DNA from 3 places in the Paenibacillus sonchi genome. Region 1 is predicted to be linked to each of the others. Evidence: riboswitches for the same ligand, from Rfam matches in the RefSeq annotation. Region 1 holds a riboswitch; each other region holds the start of a gene.

What was found. A riboswitch is a leader RNA that binds a small molecule or an ion and turns the genes downstream of it on or off. The one in region 1 is predicted to bind cyclic di-GMP.
Region 2: another riboswitch for cyclic di-GMP. It lies ahead of JI735_RS12285 (transglutaminase-like domain-containing protein); the one in region 1 lies ahead of JI735_RS14145 (PA14 domain-containing protein).
Region 3: another riboswitch for cyclic di-GMP. It lies ahead of JI735_RS11470 (choice-of-anchor A family protein); the one in region 1 lies ahead of JI735_RS14145 (PA14 domain-containing protein).

What each region holds. Positions count from the first base shown of each region.
Region 1 covers NZ_CP068595.1:3,110,141-3,114,990, reverse strand. The annotation lists gene JI735_RS14145 (PA14 domain-containing protein) at 1-1,842, opposite strand, end outside; cyclic di-GMP riboswitch class I at 1,856-1,936, opposite strand; gene JI735_RS14140 (sugar phosphate nucleotidyltransferase) at 2,148-3,521, opposite strand; gene JI735_RS14135 (UDP-glucose dehydrogenase family protein) at 3,937-4,850, opposite strand, start outside.
Region 2 covers NZ_CP068595.1:2,675,929-2,680,778, forward strand. The annotation lists gene JI735_RS12260 (phospholipid carrier-dependent glycosyltransferase) at 1-120, shown strand, start outside; gene JI735_RS12265 (glycosyltransferase family 2 protein) at 172-1,161, shown strand; gene JI735_RS36885 (GtrA family protein) at 1,151-1,396, shown strand; gene JI735_RS36890 (GtrA family protein) at 1,384-1,554, shown strand; gene JI735_RS12280 (class D sortase) at 1,607-2,263, shown strand; cyclic di-GMP riboswitch class I at 2,384-2,465, shown strand; cyclic di-GMP riboswitch class I at 2,540-2,621, shown strand; gene JI735_RS12285 (transglutaminase-like domain-containing protein) at 2,635-3,444, shown strand; rRNA gene JI735_RS12290 (16S ribosomal RNA) at 3,856-4,850, shown strand, end outside.
Region 3 covers NZ_CP068595.1:2,495,282-2,500,131, forward strand. The annotation lists gene JI735_RS11455 (FAD-dependent oxidoreductase) at 1-931, opposite strand, end outside; gene JI735_RS11460 (hypothetical protein) at 1,126-1,434, shown strand; gene JI735_RS11465 (ASCH domain-containing protein) at 1,605-2,027, shown strand; cyclic di-GMP riboswitch class I at 3,211-3,298, shown strand; gene JI735_RS11470 (choice-of-anchor A family protein) at 3,382-4,850, shown strand, end outside.

The DNA.
Region 1 (4,850 bases):
AGTCGCTACCGGCGTTGGCGCCGGAGTCGCTACCGGCGTTACTGCCGGGGTTGCTACCGGCGTTGCTGCCGGGGTTGGCGCCGGGGTTGCTGCCGGCGTTGGTGCCGGGGTTGCTACCGGTGTTGGTGCCGGGGTTGCTACCGGTGTTGGTGCAGCTGCCAGCAATGCTTGACTTGTGCTGGCTGAGGTCTTGACGTACAAAGCGCTTGTTGGAACTGTAGCTTTGGTCTGGCTGGTGCTCTGCCACATCAGACGAATGTTGGCATCGCCTGCATTTTCGTAATACTCGACTTTGATATCGTAGAGCTGCCCTGCCTTCAAGGTGATATTTCCGGTACGTTCAGTTCCGCTCTGCTTAGTCCAACTGTCGATTACAGCTGTACCGTCAATCCAGACGCGGATACCATCGTCTGAAGTCGTGGAAATCGTGTAAGTCTCGCTGTACGACGGTTTGATCAGCCCGGTCCAGCGGACCGAGAAATAATCCACACCCAGTGAAGATACCGGAGCGCTCAGGCGCCAGTTGAAGTTAACCGCAGCGTCGTTACGCACGAGTACAGGTGTACCCGATAGCGTCATATTCTTGAAATATTCTCCCTGAAGACCATTTAGACCGGGAAGAACCACCATACCATCATCCGGAGATAGTACCGGTGTGGCTATAGGCTTTGCCGTTGGTGCCGGTGTCGGCGTGGCCGTTGGTGCCGGCGTGGCCGTCGGCACTGGTGTCGGTGTAGCCGTCGGCACCGGTGTTGGCGTAGCCGTCGGAGTAGCTGGAGCCGCAGGTGACTCCACCAGCCCGGCTTTGTATTGATCCAGTGTGACGGTGTAACTGTCATTCATAAAGTTTTTGATGGTAGTGGTGCTGTTGTTTTCATAGAGCATCTTTCCCCAGTTCATCATATAGACCCATTGTCTCTGGGAGAGCTGCAGCTTGGCGGTGCTTGGCATTTCGCCATTTTCACCAATGGCAATGGGTTTGCCGTCCGCGAGGCTCAGCAGGCTATCATGATATCTGTTCATATAATCATTGTTATATATATCTGCTGCGAGAACGTCTACCTTGTCTGCTCCCGGATAGGTCAGTTCATAAGGATCGGACGAGGCATTTGGAGCATTGGGGTTCCACACCCACAGCAGGTTGTTTAATTGATGAACGTTTACGAAACGGTCATACATAATATTCCAAAGTTCCGCAAAATTATTTTTCTTCCCCCACCAGAACCAGTTGCCGTTCATTTCATGGTAGGGTCTCCATAGGACTGGAACACCAGCGTCCCGCAAGCTCTTAAGCGAAACGGCCACTTTGTCCAGATCGGCGATCAGGCTTTTGTATTGAGCCGTTCCCGGTGTTACATACTTGTTGAATTCCGCTTGACTAAGCGTCCTCTGCACATTCGCCCATTGGTACGAAGTGCCGGGCAGCTGCTCATGGAAGGTCATCGCGACGATGCCGCCATTTTTGTACCAGTTGATCGCACTGTTCACCACATTTCTGCGCTGTGCTGCTCCAGTGCTTTCCGACTGGCCGCTGATTAAGCCAAGCTCGTAGCCGTGAAGGGCCGCGTACTTTCCGCTCGTCCACTTCAGCCTGTTGCTGAATTCATCCGGGCTCTCCAGATAGTCATGCTGGCCGGTAATAATACCTTTTCCTGAAATAGCGTTTAGATCGTCAAGCAGCTTGACAGCAGCAGGTGATGCATTGGGATTAACCGGGGCTGAGGAACTCGAGGCAGCAGCTGCCGTCGATGGCGCGCTCCCCAGGCCAAACGGCACTGCAGTCAGAAACAGGGCAATAGTTAACATGATGGACACCAGACGCGACTTACGGTAAGTTGTCAAAATTCATCTTCCTTTCGGTAGCCAGGCTGCCACTCTTTCGGAGGCCCTATAGCTTTGCGTCCCTATCTTTCGATTAGGTTTGCCTTTGTCGTAGTGGAAGGATTTATCCCTCTTACCGTAAGTATCGTCTCTATTAAATTTTTAGTTTAGAGCATTAATGAACTTTCCTTAATAAATGGTTCTTAATACCTGTTTTGGAATTGTAACAATTGGGTAAATAGATTATTTAGCCCTAGCTTGAAACCTGAAATCGACATGACCCGGGAAGGTTTCGCCGGATTCGACAGCGCCTTCGGCGCATTTTTTTACGAAATAAACTGCTGCAGAGCGATGTCTTCCCACTCCAGTGTAATGCGGATATTGTCTTCTTCCACCAGCTCCGAGCCGGTCTGCACCTCAATGAACTCCACATCCGTCAGCGCCAGAATGGCATGTTTTGTCCCTTCCGGTATGCGGACTACATCCCCTGCCTTCACATTATGCATCTTCTCATTCAGCACAATGCTTGCCTCGCCGCTGACAATTGTCCAGATTTCACTGCGTTTGTGATGCAGCTGGTAGCTGATATTTTTGCCTTCGGAGATAAAAATCCGCTTGGTCAGCACTTCATTGCCCTCATCGTACTTCACATAATCAATGACCTTATAGTGGCCCCAGCGGCGCTCCTCGTACATCGGTCTTTGTTCAAAAGACTTCAGCACTTCCTTGATGCGTGGGCTTTCCGTTTTGTGGGTCACGAGAATGCCGTCCGGGCTGGCTGCGATAATCAGGTCCTTTGCTCCGATTACTGTGACCGGAATGTCCAGTTCATTGATCAGGCAGGTCCCTTCGGAATCGGCGGTCACGAAGCCTTTGCCCACGTGGTTGCTGCTCATTTCCTCGGTGAGGGTATTCCATGTGCCAAGATCCTTCCAGAACCCGGCGTAAGGCTGAACGACGATATTCTCCTCTTTTTCCACCACTTCGTAGTCAAAGCTGATGGACGACAGCAGTTTATACTGCTTCTGCAGTTCCTCATAGTTCAAAGGCAGACCTTTGCGCTGCAGAATATCCAGCAGATAGCCCAGGCGGAAAGCGAATACTCCGCAGTTCCACAGTGCCCCCCGGCTGATCAGCTCTTCGGCCTGTGCGCGGTCCGGCTTCTCCTGGAAATGGCTCACCTGCATATAGCCGCTTGCCGCTGCTTCATCGCTGGTAGGAATAATATAGCCGTATTTCTCGGAGGCAAGCTCAGGGACTACGCCCATCAGCGCCAGATTTGCGCCGCTTTCCTGCATCGTGGCCTCAAGCTGGACGACGGTTTCAAAAAATGATGCCTCCACATACGGATCGACGGGCAGAATAGCCACAGTCTCCCTTGGAGACACCCCTGCGATTGAATACAGGTAAGCTGCAGTCAGAGCAATGGCCGGGAAGGTATCGCGGCGTTCCGGCTCCACAATGATTGGCACCTCTGCGCCGAGCTGGCTCTGAATCATTTCGACCTGGCTGCGGCCGGTAGCCAAATACGAGGAATCCGCCATGCCTGTCTCCTGAAGTTGTCTCCATACCCGCTGCACCATGGATTCCGGTTCGCCCGCCGGGCTTTGCAGCACCTTCAGAAATTGCTTGGAACGGGAATCGTTGGACAAAGGCCAGAGCCGTTTACCAGAACCGCCAGATAGAAGTACCAGTTTCATAAGTGAACCCTCCTATTTATGTGTTGTCGCGTAAATATCGGATTGTTATTGTGAGCTGCTGCCGGGTGGCTTACGCATGAAAGGCAGGAATGTCACTGACGCATTATGTTGCGTGACAATACTTCAGGTCGGCTGTTACGGGAGTCTCTCCAAGGAATGTTTGGACTTCCGGCCGCTGTTGTCTGCAGATTTCTTGATATAAACCGCTGTTCGAGGTGGAAATCCGCAGACAAAGGCGGACGCATTCGCTCCTACAGTTCCAAAATTCCTCTCCGTTCCTCCCTTAACAGCTTCCCCGGCAGCATTTCCACTGGAAAACGAGCCAGTGGAATTAGTTCGCCCAAGCTGCTTCACCCGCAGGCGAAGCCCCCTGCTAAAGATCCGGCATGGCCGCTTGTTTGGCGGCAGATACAGCCTAGACCGCGCCGGCTACGCTGGGGGAGTAGCCGCTGAGGCCCCCCATTTGCGGGCGTCCGACCGAATGGTATTCAAAGCCGGTTCCCTCGATCTGCTCTTTGGAGAAGACGTTGCGTCCGTCGATCAGCACCTGGCGGCGCATCCCTTCCGCAAGCTTGTGCAGATCGATGTCCTTGAACACGCTCCAGTCGGTCAGCAGGCAGACCGCATCGCTGCCTTCCGCCGCTTCTTCCGGCAGGCCGCACCAGCGCAGCTGCGGATGATCGTATTGCTGTCTGAAGTTCTCCGCAGCAATCGGATCATACAGCTTCACTGTAGCGCCTTCGGCCACCAGGCTCTCCACAATTTCGCGGGCCGGGGCTTCGCGGACATCGTCGGTGTTCGGCTTAAAGGCCAATCCCCAGATGCCGATGACTGCACCGCGCAGGTTGCCAAGGGACTCATGCAGCTTCGAGATGATCATGAAGCGCTGGTCTTTGTTCACCTCAACCACCGATTTCAGCAGCTTGAACTCGTAGTCCACATTGCCTGCAATTTGAATCAGCGCATTGGTGTCTTTCGGGAAACAGGAGCCGCCATAACCGATACCGGCCTGCAGGAAGGTTGAGCCGATCCGCCGGTCCATACCCATACCTTCTGCCACCTCGGTTACATCAGCTCCCACTTTTTCACAAATGTTGGCAATCTCGTTAATGAAGGAGATCTTCGTCGCCAGAAAAGCATTCGATGCATATTTAATCATTTCCGCACTGCGGATATCGGTTACGAACACATTTTCCGTGAAGCCCTGGTGAAGCTGGCGCATCGCAGGCTCAAGCTCCGGGTTATCCAGTCCGATAACAATCCGGTCCGGATGGAGTGTATCCTGGATCGCCGAGCCTTCACGCAGGAATTCAGGAGCGGAGACGATAT
Region 2 (4,850 bases), 430 kb from region 1:
GCTTATGTGGCCGTTGCCGCACTGCTTTTTGTAATGTTTTATCCTGTGCTGTCAGGCATGCAGGTTAGTAAAGACTATGTGGACGTTGTGCTGCGCTGGTTCCCTTCCTGGGTCTTCTAGTGAAGTGGCGGATGCTTACACAGCAGTTACATAATTTTAGGAGGAACTAAGGTGAAAGCCAGATACAGTGTAATTGTCCCCATGTTCAATGAGGAAGAAGTCATTCAGCATACGTATGAGCGTCTCAAAAAGGTCATGGACGGCTGCGGCGATTCTTACGAGCTTGTCTTCGTTAACGACGGGAGCCGGGATCGTACAGCTGAGATTATGCGTGAGATCAGCAGCCGCGACGAGCATGTCAAGCTGGTTGATTTCTCGCGCAATTTTGGCCATCAGGTGGCGATCACGGCGGGGATGGATTATGCTGAAGGCGAGGCGGTCGTGGTTATTGATGCGGATCTTCAGGACCCGCCTGAGGTAATTTTGCAGATGATTGCGAAGTGGAAAGAGGGTTATGAGGTAGTCTATGCCAAGCGGCTTAAGCGCCAGGGAGAAACGCTCTTCAAAAAAGCAACCGCAAAGATGTTCTACCGTCTGCTCAGCAGCATGACCAGTGTGGAGATTCCTACAGACACGGGTGATTTCCGGTTAATTGACCGCAAGGTATGTGATGTGCTGCGCGGTCTGAAGGAGAAGAACCGCTATGTGCGCGGGCTGGTAAGCTGGGTGGGCTTTCGCCAGACTATGGTTGAATACGTGCGTGAAGAGCGTTTTGCCGGTGAAACCAAATATCCGCTGAAGAAAATGATCCGGTTTGCGCTGGACGGCATCACCTCTTTTTCCCACAAACCGCTGAAAATAGCCTCATACATTGGCTTCTTTCTTTCCTTTTCCAGCTTTCTTTATCTGTTCTTTGTTCTGTTCCAGAAGGTGTTCACCTCATGGACGGTACCCGGCTGGGCTTCAATCGTGGGTGTGAATCTGCTGTTTAATGGTATTGTGCTGATGCTGCTCGGCGTAATCGGTGAATACATTGGGCGGATTTATGATGAATCCAAGGATAGACCGCTGTATATCGTGCGTGAGACGAGGGGCTACGGCGATGCAGAGAGTGGCGGAGAGAACGCGGGCGTGCGGAAGGACAATGATTATGCCAGATAGACAGATTAATGCAGGATTCATCCAGTTTTTAAAATTCAATGCCGTAGGTGTGCTGAATACCTTGATTGATTTTGCCATATTCACTCTCCTGCACTCACTGGGGATGATGAATGCCCCGGCGCAGATCATTTCTTACAGCGCCGGTACCGCCAACAGTTTCATTTGGAATAAGAAGGTGACTTTTCGGGACCGGGACCGGGGAGCAAGGATAGCTTTGACCGGATGCAGCTGGTAAGGTTCATTGTGCTGAACCTGGTTGTGCTGGGGATATCAGTGCTGCTTATGCATTTGCTGACCGGCCGCTTCGGCATTCAGGTGCTGGTTGCCAAAGTGCTGGTTACCGTCGTAACCGTAGTGATCAATTTTTTCGGAAGCCGGAAGTGGGTATTTTGAAAAAATGCACTAGATAGATTGGACTTTAATACTAACTTTCGGAGGTGATTTCATGCGCAAGTTCTCTTACTTAATTATTCTTGCCGGGATTCTGCTGATGCTGTACCCCAAAGCAAATGAATGGTATAACGACTGGCAGCAGCAGAAGCTGCTGGAGGAAGCCGAACAGGCGTACAGTGAGATTTCGCCGTCACCATCTCCGCAGTCAGATCTGCACAAACAATATGCTGAAGTCACCCAGCTTCTCGCCGAGGAATCCTCTGAGGGTGACCTGGCGAAAGCGACAGAAGCGCCGGCTCCCGAAATTAAGCTGGGAGGCAAGATCACAGGCATTATCCAGATCGACAAAATCAATTTGAAGCTGCCCGTACTGGAAGGGGCCACTAAAGCCAACATGAAGCATGCTGCCGCCCACATGAAGGAGACCGCGGCTATCGGGCAGGTTGGCAATGCTGCGATTGCAGCACATAGATCGAGAACAGCAGGCAGGCTTTTTAACAGGCTCAACGAAGTTGAGGTCGGTGATACCATATCCGTGCAAACAAAGGAACAGGATTACCAATACGTAGTGTATGATATTTCAATTGTAGAGCCTACGGATGTTTCCGTATTAAATGGACATAACGATGATAAAATACTCACTCTGATTACCTGTGATCCATTGGTCAATCCGACTCATCGCCTGATTATTCATGCCAGATTGTCTTAAATCCCAATTAGCGCGGCCTAAAGGTAGTATATTAGAATTTAATTAAAAAATAGTAGAAGTCTAGTGATTTGGGTCTTGAATATAGATATAAATATGATACTATATAACTATAAAAGCTAAACACGACAACGGCAAACCTATCGAAAGGTAGGGACGCAAAGCTAAAGGGCCTTCCCGCTATGGATGGCAGCCAGCTACCGAATGAAGAGGCTTTTTTTGTTTGTTCTTAAATATGAATCTATCAAACCGCATTAGAAGTAAGAACAGATAAAGCTTATACGATAACGGCAAACCTATCGAAAGGTAGGGACGCAAAGCTAAAGGGCCTTCCCGCTATGGATGGCAGCCAGCTACCGAAAGGGGTTTTATCCATGAAGAAGTTCTTTTTTACGTTGTTAACATTGTTTGTAGTTGCCGCTTCCGTTCAGACAGGATCAGCTGAAGCTGCCAGCACGGACACAGGCTGGTTGAATACATCGCAATTGAATCAAGGGGTTATCGCTGTTTCTTATGAAGTTCCTAAGGACAAGCGTATTAAGCTCATGATTACTAAGGACAACAACAGCTACACATATAACCTATATGCTTCTAAGCCTAATGAAACCTTCCCGCTGCAGCAAGGTAATGGATCTTATAAAGTTTCTGTTCTGGAGAACACTACCGGCAATAAATACAAAGTGATGTCCTCCGAAACCGTAGACCTCAGCATGAGCGATGCGAACGACGTATACTTGAGCTCCGTACAGAATGTGAAATGGAGTTCTTCCGATAAATCAGTTCTGAAGGCTGCTCAGCTCACACAGGGGCTGACCACTGATGAACAAAAGGTAAAAGCAATATACAACTACATCGTTTCTAATGTGAAATATGACTATAGCTTAGCTTCCAGTGTTACGACTGACTACATCCCCAACAATGACAATACACTGGCCACCAAGAAGGGGATTTGCTACGATTATGCTTCATTGTTTGCAACCATGCTCCGCAGTCAAGGCATACCTACCAAATTGGTGATGGGGAATACCAGCTATGTGACTTCATACCATGCCTGGAACGAAGTCTTGCTTGACGGCAAGTGGGTGACTATCGACACTACAGTTGATGCCGGTTTGGGCAAGAACAACAAAGAAACGGGATTAATTAAAGTAGCAAGCAAATACTCCGCAGCAAAATTCTATTAAGAGAAGTGAATATACAATCAACAATCGGATCTTTTGGAGATAACCCGCTTAAATATTAAGTGGGTTATCTTTCTTTTTCTAAAGGGTTGCTTTTTTATATGACTCTGGAGTATTATAAATAAGCGTTGTTGGAGCGCTGCAGAGTAAAAGAAGAACAGTTGAATAGATTGTTCGAAAAAAACTTGCATTTCTCAAACAAACGTGATATATTATAAGAGTTGCTGGTGACGACATAATCATCGCCGACAACGAGTTTGATCTTTGAAAACTGAACAACGAGTGAGTGGGATTTCACGCAAGTGAGATCCAAAATAGATGATTTTCATAGCGTGTTTCGCGCTTTAGAAATTTCATCAGAGAATGCAAATTCTCGTCAGATGTTTCAAAATGAGCTATCGCTCTTTTCAATACCAATTGGAGAGTTTGATCCTGGCTCAGGACGAACGCTGGCGGCGTGCCTAATACATGCAAGTCGAGCGGAGTTTATCCTTCGGGGTAAACTTAGCGGCGGACGGGTGAGTAACACGTAGGCAACCTACCCTCTAGACTGGGATAACTACCGGAAACGGTAGCTAATACCGGATAATTCCTTGACCCACATGGGTTTGGGATGAAAGGCGGAGCAATCTGCTGCTAGAGGATGGGCCTGCGGCGCATTAGCTAGTTGGTGGGGTAACGGCCTACCAAGGCGACGATGCGTAGCCGACCTGAGAGGGTGAACGGCCACACTGGGACTGAGACACGGCCCAGACTCCTACGGGAGGCAGCAGTAGGGAATCTTCCGCAATGGGCGAAAGCCTGACGGAGCAACGCCGCGTGAGTGATGAAGGTTTTCGGATCGTAAAGCTCTGTTGCCAGGGAAGAACGTCCGGTAGAGTAACTGCTACCGGAGTGACGGTACCTGAGAAGAAAGCCCCGGCTAACTACGTGCCAGCAGCCGCGGTAATACGTAGGGGGCAAGCGTTGTCCGGAATTATTGGGCGTAAAGCGCGCGCAGGCGGCTGCTTAAGTCTGGTGTTTAAACCTTGGGCTCAACCTGGGGTCGCACTGGAAACTGGGCAGCTTGAGTACAGAAGAGGAAAGTGGAATTCCACGTGTAGCGGTGAAATGCGTAGAGATGTGGAGGAACACCAGTGGCGAAGGCGACTTTCTGGGCTGTAACTGACGCTGAGGCGCGAAAGCGTGGGGAGCAAACAGGATTAGATACCCTGGTAGTCCACGCCGTAAACGATGAGTGCTAGGTGTTAGGGGTTTCGATACCCTTGGTGCCGAAGTTAACACAGTAAGCACTCCGCCTGGGGAGTACGGTCGCAAGACTGAAACTCAAAGGAATTGACGGGGACCCGCACAAGCAGTGGAGTATGTGGTTTAATTCGAAGCAACGCGAAGAACCTTACCAGGTCTTG
Region 3 (4,850 bases), 610 kb from region 1:
GCTCCGTCATGAAATAACGGCCCAGTACCCGCCGGCTCTCACGTTTGCCCGGCACCTGGCCGATCCAGTCCAGTGCATAGTTCGCCGCCTTTTCTTTCAGGAGCGGGTCCCTGTTCTTAATCCAGTCCCAGATGCCCAGCGCATGGCGGGTCAGCTCATGCCGGATGTGCTCATTGTCATAGATGGTATTCCAGGGGATGCCGATTTCGATCCACCAGTACCCGGCGGCAAGGTCGTAGAAATGCCGTCCCTGATCATAGAAAAAAGCGGGGTCCTCATGTCTGACCGCCCAATCCGGTGCCGCAAACGGGACCGGCCGCCCCATATCCTTCGCCTTAAAATGTATTGAGCTGCCCATCGTGTCGCCGCTGGCCGCAAGCGGGGCATGGGGTTCGCTGAATTCCTCCCGGCCCTCCGACCCCCAGCGCCATTCGCAGCCGGCCAGATCGGCAACCACACCATCGCCGGTACAGTCAATAAACACCCGGCCTTCTATGGCGATTTGTGTCTCTGCGCCCGCCACCCGCACGGTCACAGAGGAGATGTGCCGCTCCGCGTCTTTGTGCACTTCGGTGACCGTGGAGTTTAAATGAAGCGTAAGGTTCGGCGTTGACACCGCCAAATTGTATAGCACCATGTCCCATACGCTGTTCGTCCAGCCATTTTCGAGAATCGGTTCATGATTAAGCGCCCGTTCTTCGATCAGCAGCTCGGAAATAATGCCCGTCTCCCGGGCATAGGCATGAAATTGGGCCGCCCCGTGTGGAGTGACCCGGATTTCCGACGAGCTGTTGCCGCCCAGCACCGGCCTATCCTGGATGATACAGACACCGGCTCCCTGCCGGGCTGCCGCCACGGCTGCGCAGACACCCGCCAATCCTCCACCGCATACCACCACATCATAAGCTTCCTGCCGCATCTTCATGATCATCCGCCCTTTCATCCTATTACCGTTAATTTTAACCGGATATGGAGGGGAGGAATATCAACAAATCTGGCTGATCTTATGTACAAAACTGGTCGATCGGGTTGGATGCCGCAGGACAGTGTATAACGCTTATATCTATAAAAATCTGGATAAATCCGCTATAATAAATAGAAAAGTAAATTCAAGAAAAAGGAGAAATGAGCAATTTGAGGAATAAATACATATTTATATTCACGTTTACCTGTTTCGCGGCTTTCCTCCTGTTATTTCTGCAGCCGGCGCTCGTCCATGCGGCGGATGCAGGAACAATGGTGGACAGCGGCACAAAAGAACGGCTAATGGAGCAGTATGGACTTGAGCCGCCTAAGCCTTCTTTTTCCATGGGCTGGACCGGAATGGATGGCGGGATGAGTACGCCGCTTCAAGTCTTTTTAGCAATCTGCGGGCTGGCGGCCAGTCCATATTTAGTTGTAATCTGGAAGTTTATTCTATCCCGTTACTCGTAAAAGTTGCACAGAATCCCATAGCGTCATACAATACAGTAGAAGAAAGCACACACATTGCGCAGGCGGGGGCTTTTGCTCCTTCTCCAGCATCCCGATAACTATAAGCGGCGCAGCTTTCCGGATGTTCGGCGGCTGCGTTTTTTGCTGTTCAGAGAGGAGAAAAGGCGGAGATGAAATGTCTGACCATCCGGCAGCCCTGGGCCACATTAATTGCGCTTGGGGAAAAACAGTTCGAGACCCGTTCCTGGCAAACGGCTTATCGCGGTGAACTGGCGATTCATGCCGGAATGGGGATCGACACCACTGCCTGCGGGCAGGAGCCTTTCAAGTCGGCCTTGGCGCGGCATGGCTTCACTGTGGACAATCTCCCCCGGGGAGCCATCATCGCCATAAGCCGTCTGGCCGATTGCCATGAGGTAACGCAGGCGGATGCAGTTGAGGGCTGGCCCGGCGGCAATGAGCTGGTTTTCGGCGATTATGCGCCAGGACGCTATGCCTGGAAGCTGGAGGATGTGACGGCGCTTGCCCGGCCCATACCGGCGAAAGGCAGGCTGAGCTTCTGGGAGTACCCTGTGCTGGAGGGGGAGCAGTGACCTGCCGGGACTGCATAACCTTTTGGCGGAACAAGAAAAAATAATTAGCGGCCCAAGCCATGATTGGGTATGAACCGGCTGACTCGCGGGTAATCTTCTTATAGGATGTTTGGTGCTGCCACTGTCCCGCGCGATCATCAGGATGTATAAGAAAGGGCGTATGCATAGGAAATGGGAAGTCTCCTTATTGCGTGGCTTTGTATGCTGTGTTTGTATTTTTCGTTTGAGGATAAGGTAAGCAGGAAAATTATACTTCCCGTGGCCCTGGTCGTTTTTTTCGGCACGCTGGGTTACTGGAAGCTTTTAATGTAATTTTTATGCAGGTATCAGCTTGTTTTCAGGTTAAGGATATATATTGAATGTACCAAACACTCCCCGGTGTTTATAAATAGCTTGCAGGGTCTTGCCAGCTCCCATGGTGAGGCCCGTTTTATTTTGTCTGGCTGATCCTGGCGCAGCATGGGGTGGATAAAATAATCACTGGTATTTATAAAAAAAGGTGATTTTATGTGATATTTTTCACAATAAAATAATAAAAATTATTTTATATTAAAATTGAAATATCAAAGATTGAAACGTAACAAAAATAAAGCACCTCAAAAGGAGAATTATGATGAGTCATGAAGGAAGTCTCCGCCGCGGGCTGGCATTCGGGTTGTTTTTGAGTATTCCGTTGTGGGTGTCCATGATTGGCTGGGTTCAGCTGCTGTAAATCCCAATTCGCTATATCCGCAGTGTCTGGTTACGGGAGCGTATATAGCATTACATAGAGATGGATGAAGAACTGCTGCCGGTTGATTCCGGGGCGGTTTTTTGTTGTGCGGTCCTGATTCGAAGGAACGTTCTTGCTCCTTAAGGAGTAGCTATAGCTAGGAATAAAGATTCTGGATAAGATTTGAAATTATAGTTCGAATATACTAGATTTTAATATTAAAAATTGCAATTAAATACAGGATCTGATGCTGTAAAAAAGGAGAAAACCATTCTGCAGGGAGATTTCCTTCTGGACAGGAAGGCTGTAAAGCCTTATGAATAGCGGGTTTATCCATGTTCCAGGCAACCGTAACTTGAAAAAATAGTTAAGGAATAGATTGACAATCGGGCAAGGAAGAGGCTAAACTGAAATTAGTTCAAAAGTAACAAATGTCATAGACTACATAAGTTTCACTTAATCTATATTTCTCATGTATAAACGCAAACCGTCCGAAAGGACGGGACGCAAAGTCAGGAATCTAATGCCCGACCAGGGCTATGATCGTCCGGCCGCCGTGAAGCTGACCCTTCGTGGCGGTCTTTTTGTTGTTATAGTTTTTCCGCAAAATCATAGAATAAGTTACTAGGAGGTGCAAGGCGATTGAAAAAAAGATCACAGAAAGCAGCAGCTCTGATTCTGACAGGGGTACTGGCATTGAGCAGCACGGTTACCTGGGGATGGAATGTTAAAGCTGCGGGAAATATGCCGTATATCCCTACCCCTGTCCTGGGTGTTGCCGGCAATTTTAACGCATTTATTTTTGGAGATTTCACGCAATCTTACGATCAGATTCATGGAAGGCTCGCGGCTGAAGGAAATATTACGTTGCAGGGGTACGGTGTTTCCAAGGATGCGCCCGGCGGGGATGTGCTGGTTGCCGGCAAAAATCTCACTCTAACAGACGGAACTATATACGGAGCAGCTGTATACGGAGGCACTATAACCAGCATACGGGCGGATCTCAAGGAGACTCCCCGCCAAGGGACGCCGATTGATTTTGCGGCCGAGGAACAGTTTTTGGCCCGGCGTTCGGATGAATTGGCCGCATTGACGCAGACACAGCCTTTTGTAAAAGAATATGGAAAAATCACTATTAACGCTCCGGATGCCTATAATGTCATTCATCTGGCCGCTGCTGATTTGGCTGACGCCAACGGGCTGCAGTTCAACATAGCAGGTGATGCCACCGTCATTATTAATGTGGGCGGAAGCGCTGTGAAGATTCCCAATTTTCAATTCTGGGGAGGCAAACCCCGCAAGGTCCTGTTCAATTTCTATGAGGCTGCTTCTGTGAATATCGGGAACACGACAATCGAGGGCACGATATTGGCTCCTCATGCCAGTGTCTTTTATGATCATGCAGAGCTTCATGGCACACTGATCGCAAAAGCGTTCAGCGGTTATGTGCAGATGCACCACTATCCGTATGAAGGCTCCGAACCGCCTGCAACGCCGACGCCGACGCCGAGCGCAACGGCGACACCGACGCCGAGCGCAACGGCGGTGCCAACGCCGAGCGCAACGGCGACACTGACGCCGAGTGCAACGGTGACGCCAACGCCGAGTGCGACGGCGACACCAACGCCGAGCGCAACGGCGACACCGACAGCAGTCGTAACGCCGACGCCAACAGCAGTCGTAACGCCAACGCCAACAGCAGTCGTAACGCCGACGCCGACAGCAGTCGTAACACCAACGCCAACAGCAGTCGTAACGCCGACGCCGACAGCAGTCGTAACACCAACGCCGACAGCAGTCGTAACACCAACGCCGACAGCAGTCGTAACACCGACGCCGACAGCAGTCGTAACACCGACGCCGACAGCAGTCGTAACACCAACGCCAACAGCAGTCGTAACGCCGACGCCGACAGCAGTCGTAACACGGACACCGACGTCTAGCGCGTTACCGAGCGCCACTGCATCAGCGACGCCGACGCCGAGTACAGCACCAACACCTACAAGCGAAGTAACACCGGCGCCATCAACAGCAACGCCGACGCCAGACACTACAGTAATCTATGTTCCGGTAACGTTCCCGACGCCAACACCATCATTGGTAATCGGCAC